Regions from separate parts of the Arthrobacter sp. SIMBA_036 genome, predicted to be linked through region 2. Evidence: predicted binding sites of a transcription regulator. Region 2 holds the regulator's gene; the other holds the start of a gene.
What was found. Region 2 encodes LexA, which represses DNA repair genes until DNA is damaged. Its sites were predicted from a motif close to TCGAACANNTGTTCGA; they were not measured.
Positions count from the first base shown of each region.

Region 1 (3,409 bases), on a different contig from region 2:
ACTGCATCGCGGCCTGCTGCTGCTGGGTCTTCTTGTTGCGGCGGAACATCATGAAGACAAAGAGTCCAAGCATGACGAACAGCAATATGGTCATTGGATCCACAGGGAAGTTCCGTTCTGTACTTACGTTTTGGTTCACGGCAACGTCCCCGGGAGATCCTGCAGCCGCGGAAGTAAAACCCCCGGAAAGCGTTGCGCCTCACCTGCAAGGGGGCACATGGATCAAGGACTCGAACGTGCCGAGCGTCATACCAGTCTAGGGGGAAAACCTGAAGACCGCGTGTTAACCGGCTGTATCCATGGTTTCGGCGTGGTTTTGGTCCTCATCAAACAGCGCCAAAGTCTCCTGCCCGAAAACCCCTGCGGGCACTGCATAGCCCAGATGGGTCCACGCGGCGGCCATGGCAATGCGGCCCCGCGGTGTTCTTCCCAACAGTCCTTCGCGGACCAGGAAGGGCTCAGCCACCGTTTCAACCGTTTCCGGTTCCTCCCCCACGGCAATAGCGAGCGTGGACAAGCCGACGGGACCCCCATTGAACTTGGTGATCAAGGCCTCAAGGACGGACCTGTCCAAGCGGTCCAAGCCCCGCGCGTCGACCTCATACATGTCCAAAGCCGCCGACGCCGAACGGGCGTCAATTTGCTCGATACCGTGCACGAGTGCCCAGTCGCGGACGCGTCGAAGCAGCCTGTTAGCGATACGGGGCGTACCACGGGACCTGCCGGCGATCTCCGTGAACCCCGCTGAATTGACCTTGAGGTCCAATAAGCCAGCCGAGCGACGGAGGACCAGCTCAAGTTCATCAACAGAGTAGAACTCCAAATGGCCCGTAAACCCGAAGCGGTCGCGCAGCGGACCCGGGAGGAGGCCAGCTCGCGTAGTCGCCCCGACCAAAGTGAAGGGAGGCAGGTCCAGTGGGATCGCCGTGGCGCCGGCACCTTTGCCCACCACGATGTCCACACGGAAGTCCTCCATGGCCATGTACAACATTTCCTCGGCCGGGCGGGACATCCGGTGGATCTCATCCAGGAACAGGACTTCGCCTTCAGTCAGGGAGGAGAGAATCGCTGCTAAATCGCCGGCGTGCTGGATCGCTGGACCGCTGCTGATCCGGAGGGGAGCATTCATTTCTGCGGCGATGATCATGGCCAAAGTGGTTTTGCCGAGGCCCGGAGGGCCTGACATCAGGACGTGATCTGCGCTGCGGCCCCGCATGCGCGAGGCCTCCAGTACCAGCGCCAGCTGTTTGCGGACCCGGTGCTGGCCCACAAAGTCGTGGAGGTTTTTGGGCCGGAGTGCGGCCTCAATGATCCGCTCTTCGGGCTCTTCACCCCCTGTGACCAATGACTGCTCAGCCACGGCTGCCTACGCGGTTGCCAGCACGGGCCCCGTCTTGGCCCAGCCAACGGAGGGTGGCGCGGAGGATTTGCGCGACGTTTCCGCCTTCGGCCAGTTCCGGCGAATCGACCATGGCCTTGTCCACACTGCCGGCGGCGTCCTTTTCCGACCATCCCAGGCTGGTCAGTGCGGCGACTACTTGGGGCTTCCACTCCGCGCTCAGAGCCAATGCGGGAGCCTTGCTGTCGCCTGCCCCCGTTCCCAGGGGTACCAGCTTTCCGGCAAGTTCCAGGACGATGCGCCCGGCAACTTTGGGACCGATGCCCGGCACCTTGGTGAAAGTCTTCCCGTCCCCGGTGTGGGCGGCCACCCGAATGGCTTCGGGTTCGTGAACAGCGAGAACGGCCAACGCCAGCCTGGGCCCCACTCCGCTGACACTGAGGAGGACGTCAAAGACTTCCCGCTCGTCCTCGTCGGCGAATCCAAACAACGTCAGGGAATCCTCCCGGACGATCATTGAGGTGAACAGCTTTGCTTCCGCACCTACCGTGAGGTGGCTCAAGGTCTGCGGCGTGGCGAAGACGCTCATCCCAGCCCCGTTGAGGTCAATAACTGCGCTCGACAAGCCAACATGGGCCACGATCCCGCGAAGAAAACTGATCAAGACCCGGCCCCTGACGGTTGTCCCGCTCCGATGCTTTGCATTGCCATCCACATTCTCCTGCACGTTGCCGCCAAGGCCCGAGTCAGACCCCGGCCAAAGCCGCCTATCCGAACATATCTACGAATACCCTAGCAACATCGTCAGCGATCAACGCGCACGGCGCGCTTTCGCCTCGGCGTCGGCCCATGCTTTTTGCGCTGGAGTCAGCGAACTGTTGCCTGCACCGCCGTTCGCCGCGAGACCGCTACCTGCGCGCCACGCGTGCGTGAGGGCCAAGGCGAGGGCGTCAGCGGCATCAGCGGGCTTCGGCGGCGCGTCCAGGCGCAGTATCTTGGTGACGAGCTTGGTAACGGCGTCCTTATTGGCAGTACCGCTTCCGGTTACTGCTGCTTTGACCTCGGATGGCGTATGCAGGGCCACCGGAATCCCCCGCCTCGCCGCAGCGGCGATAACGACGCCGGAGGCCTGGGCGACGCCCATGACGGTGCTGACGTTCATCTGCGAAAAGACCCGTTCGACGGCGACGACGTCCGGCGTGTGCAGGTCCAGCCACTCGTCGATGGCTTGGGCGATGACCAAGAGCCGCTTGTCCAAAGTGAGCTCAGCGGAGGTGCCAACCACTCCAACGGCAACCATCGTGGCCCGCCGGTTCCGCTCAATGTCCACCACACCGATGCCGCAACGGGTAAGGCCCGGATCGACTCCCAACACACGAAGAGTCACGTCCGGGCCTTCCTTTTGTCTTCAATTAACAGCACTGCGGGACGCCACCGACGAATGTCGAAACGCCTATTCGGCGTCGAGGGCTGCTTGGACTTCCTCACTGAGATCAGCGTTGCTGTAAACGTTCTGGACGTCGTCCAACTCTTCCAAGGCGTCCACGAGCTTCATGAACTTCTTGGCGCCGTCGACGTCGAGGTCAACCTGCATGGACGGAACGAATTCGGCTTCGTCAGTCTCGTACTCGATCCCTGCGTCCTTCAGGGCATCCCGAATGGCTTGGAGGTCGGAGGGTTCGGAGTGGATTTCCCAGTTTTCTCCGCTGTCCTTGACTTCCTCGGCCCCGGCTTCCAGCACAGCCATGAGGATGTCGTCCTCGCTCAGGCCGTTCTTCGGCAGCACCACCACGCCCTTGCGGGTGAACAGGTAGCTAACAGAACCGGGGTCGGCGATGGTGCCGCCATTACGTGAGATGGCCAAGCGCACTTCCGAGGCCGCACGGTTCTTGTTGTCGGTCAAACATTCGATCAACAGCGCAGAGCCCTGGGGGCCCCTGGCCTCGTACATGATTTCGGTGTAGTCGACCACTTCGCCGGTGAGCCCGGCGCCACGCTTGATGGCGCGGTCGATGTTGTCGTTGGGGACCGAGGTCTTCTTGGCCTTGGTGACAGCCAGTTCCAGGCCCG
Region 1 is NZ_JAWRXG010000008.1:124,357-127,765, forward strand. It holds gene yajC (preprotein translocase subunit YajC) at 1-94, opposite strand, end outside; gene ruvB (Holliday junction branch migration DNA helicase RuvB) at 284-1,360, opposite strand; gene ruvA (Holliday junction branch migration protein RuvA) at 1,353-2,003, opposite strand; gene ruvC (crossover junction endodeoxyribonuclease RuvC) at 2,151-2,726, opposite strand; gene SB659_RS12450 (YebC/PmpR family DNA-binding transcriptional regulator) at 2,793-3,409, opposite strand, start outside.
Region 1: a site for LexA is predicted at 2,111-2,126, ahead of ruvA (Holliday junction branch migration protein RuvA). Genes of this name have one in related genera too.

Region 2 (3,409 bases):
GATGGCTGAGGAGTGCTTCAGTGAGCTGGCCCGATCCCGCGCCGGGGAGGCCGACGTCGTGGTGACGAATCACGCGATGCTGGCCGTCAGTGCCTTCGAGGGCCTCGCTGTTCTGCCCGAGTATGACGTCGTTGTGGTGGATGAGGCCCACGAGCTACAGGACCGCGTCACGGGCGCCGTCTCGGGCCAGCTCTCAGTCGCCATGGTCCATGCCGCAGCTTCAAGCGCCCGAAAGCACACCGCCATCACTGTTGACGCCCTCAACGCCGCTGCTGATCGATTGGATATGGCGATCGCCGGAGCCCCGAACGGGCTGCTGCCCAACGGGCTTGATGACGAACAACTCGATTGCCTGGACCAGTTGCGTGAGGCAACGCGCGCAGCGCTCTCGGATTCGAAGCCGGATTCCTCGGGATCAAACTCTGCCGACGGCGGGAGGCAGCTGGCGCGCTCGCGGCTCATGCTCATCCTGGAACTCTGCGAACGGTTGCTCGCCGCCAAGGAGAATCGGGAGGTGGTCTGGTTCTCGCGCAACAGCACCTTCGACCCCCAGCAGGGGTACTCCCAGCCGGACGAGACCGCACCGGCCCTCATTAATATCGCGCCCCTGAGCGTCGCTGGAAGGCTGCGGGAGGGCCTGTTCACGGGCCACACAGTGGTACTAACGTCGGCTACGTTGGCAATCGGGGCTGCGTTCGAACCTGCGGCCGGCGGGCTGGGCCTCTTGGGCGACGGCGCGCCGAGCTGGACCGGGATCGACGTCGGTTCCCCCTTTGACTACCCCAAACAGGGGGTCCTCTACGTGGCGAAACACTTGCCGAAGCCAGGCCGCGGTACTTCCTTGGAGGCCTTGGATGAATTAGAGGACCTGATTCGGGCCTCCGGCGGCGGAGCTTTGTGCCTCTTCTCCTCCCGGCGGGCCGCGGAAGAAGCCGCTGATGCCATGCGGCTGCGGCTGGATGTGGATATCCTCTGCCAAGGCGAGTCCACCATGGCGGCCCTGGTCAAGCAATTCGCAGACGAGCCAGACACTTGCCTTTTCGGAACCATGTCTCTGTGGCAAGGGGTGGACGTTCCGGGGGGTTCCTGCCGCCTGGTGGTGATTGACCGTATTCCTTTCCCCCGTCCGGACGACCCGCTGATGACAGCGCGTTCCAGGGCAGTCGCACAATCCGGCGGCAACGGATTCATGGCAGTTTCGGCGACGCACGCGGCCATCCGTTTGGCGCAAGGCGCGGGCCGGCTCATCCGCTCCACAGGAGACCGGGGAGTTGTGGCGGTTTTGGATCCCAGGCTTTCGACAGAACGCTACGGCGCGTTCCTGCGGGCGGCACTGCCGCCGTTCTGGCCCACGGTGGACCGAACGGTGGTAAGGGGTGTACTGGAGCGCCTGAGTAGGAAGAGCGCCTAAAGGGAACTGCGCCTAGAGGGAACTGCGCCTAGAGGGAACTGCGCCTAGAGGGAACGCAGCACCGAGACGACCTTGCCCATAATGGTGGCCTGATCACCGAGGATGGGCTCATATTGGGTGTTTTGCGGCAGCAACCACGTGTGGCCGTCCCGTTGGCGGAAAGTCTTCACGGTTGCTTCGTCATCCAAGAGGGCAGCTACGATGTCGCCGTTGATGGCGTCGTTTTGCCGTCGCACCACCACCCAGTCACCGTCGCAGATGGCGGCGTCGATCATTGAATCTCCGGCAACCTTGAGCATGAACAGTTCGCCGTGTCCCACGAGCTGTCGTGGCAGGGGAAGGACATCTTCCACTGTCTGATCGGCCAGGATCGGCCCACCGGCTGCGATGCGGCCTACCAGCGGCACCATGGCTGTGTCGCTGGCGCTGGCCAGTTCGGTGACCGCGAGCCCACCGGCACTGCGAAGGCGGGCAGGTTCCTCAACCCCGGGAATGGGCCCGCCGCCGTCGAGGGTCAAGGGCATCAAGACTTCCATTGCCCGAGGGCGCTTGGGGTCCCTGCGAAGGTAGCCCAGCTTCTCCAGCTGGGTCAGCTGGTGGGTCACGCTGGAAAGGCTCGCAAGGCCCACCGTATCCCCGATCTCACGCATGCTGGGCGGGTATCCATTGTCATTGACCGAGCGCTGAATGGTCTCGAGGATCTTCTTCTGCCGGACCGTCAGGCTCTTGGGGCTCTTTTGAGGCTGTTGGCTACGCAGGGGAGCGCTACCTCCTGTGGCTTTCGCTGCCATGTTTGCCAATGCCTTTCCGTCCGGACCGGGCGCGATACGGACCGCGCCGATGATGCCGGGCCTAAAAATGTCAGACCCTGTTGATTCACTGAAACAGTGGCTGCTTCTTCCATCAAACGTAGGGCAGGCGCAGACCTTTATCAAACATTTGTTCTAGCGAGTCTCGACACCGTTCGTTGATAAGTGCTAAAAAGGTCTTAGCAAGGTTCGAATATGTGTTCTAACAACACCGCAAACCGTGCCGATGTTCGAAGAAAGTGTTCGAACGGTTCGGGTGGCGTCGGGAGAGCATACGGAATTGACCGCCGCGCATCGGACACCCGGGGCACGGCAATCGCTCAGAAGGGCAAAGCTCATGTCTGCAATATCAACGCTTGAGGGTCTTCTCGGAGGGCCAGCGCCTGCACTTGCAGTGGCGCAGCCGGCACCAGTCATGGACGTGAAATCGAAGTCCACGCGGCTTCGCCTGACGCGCAGGGGGCGGATCGTCTTCTTCGGCATCCCCGCGATGCTGCTGGTGGCCGCGTTGATCACCCTTCTTGGCTTCGTCACTTCCCCGGCAAAAGCCTCAGACACCCAGGCTCAACTGCGTCCACCGGTTGCGATTTCCGTCACGGTTCAGCCCGGGGAGTCCCTGTGGGGCATCGCGGGGGCGGCCGCGCCCGGCCGGGATCCCAGGGATGTCATTGCCGAGATCATCCAGCTAAATGACCTCAGTGGCGGCAGCATCCATCCCGGCCAGAAGTTGTTCGTTCCAGCCGGCTAGAGGGCCGTGCCCAGGGAATCTGGCGAGTGCCCGGGCATGCCCGTCGCGCGGTCCAAGGGGTCACAGTTACGCACCCATCCACGGAGGCCCTTAAACTGGAAACTGTGAGTGACAAGCTTGAGCGACTCGACCGACTTCCCCTCCGGACCAACCTGCGTGGACTGAGCCCTTACGGGGCGCCGCAGCTGGATGTGCCCGTTCTACTCAATGTCAATGAGAACACCCATGGCGTGCCGGTGGATGTCCAGGCAGCCATTACGGAGGCGGTCGCAGCCGCTGCCACTGGACTCAACCGCTACCCCGACAGGGAGTTCACGGAGTTGCGCCAGGCATTGGCGGAATATCTCGGTCACGGGCTCGCTCCGGAGAACATCTGGGCGGCCAATGGCTCAAATGAAGTACTGCAACAAATCCTCCAGGCGTTCGGCGGTCCTGGCCGCA
Region 2 is NZ_JAWRXG010000012.1:43,289-46,697, reverse strand. It holds gene SB659_RS16035 (ATP-dependent DNA helicase) at 1-1,411, shown strand, start outside; gene lexA (transcriptional repressor LexA) at 1,456-2,202, opposite strand; gene SB659_RS16025 (LysM peptidoglycan-binding domain-containing protein) at 2,636-2,968, shown strand; gene SB659_RS16020 (histidinol-phosphate transaminase) at 3,073-3,409, shown strand, end outside.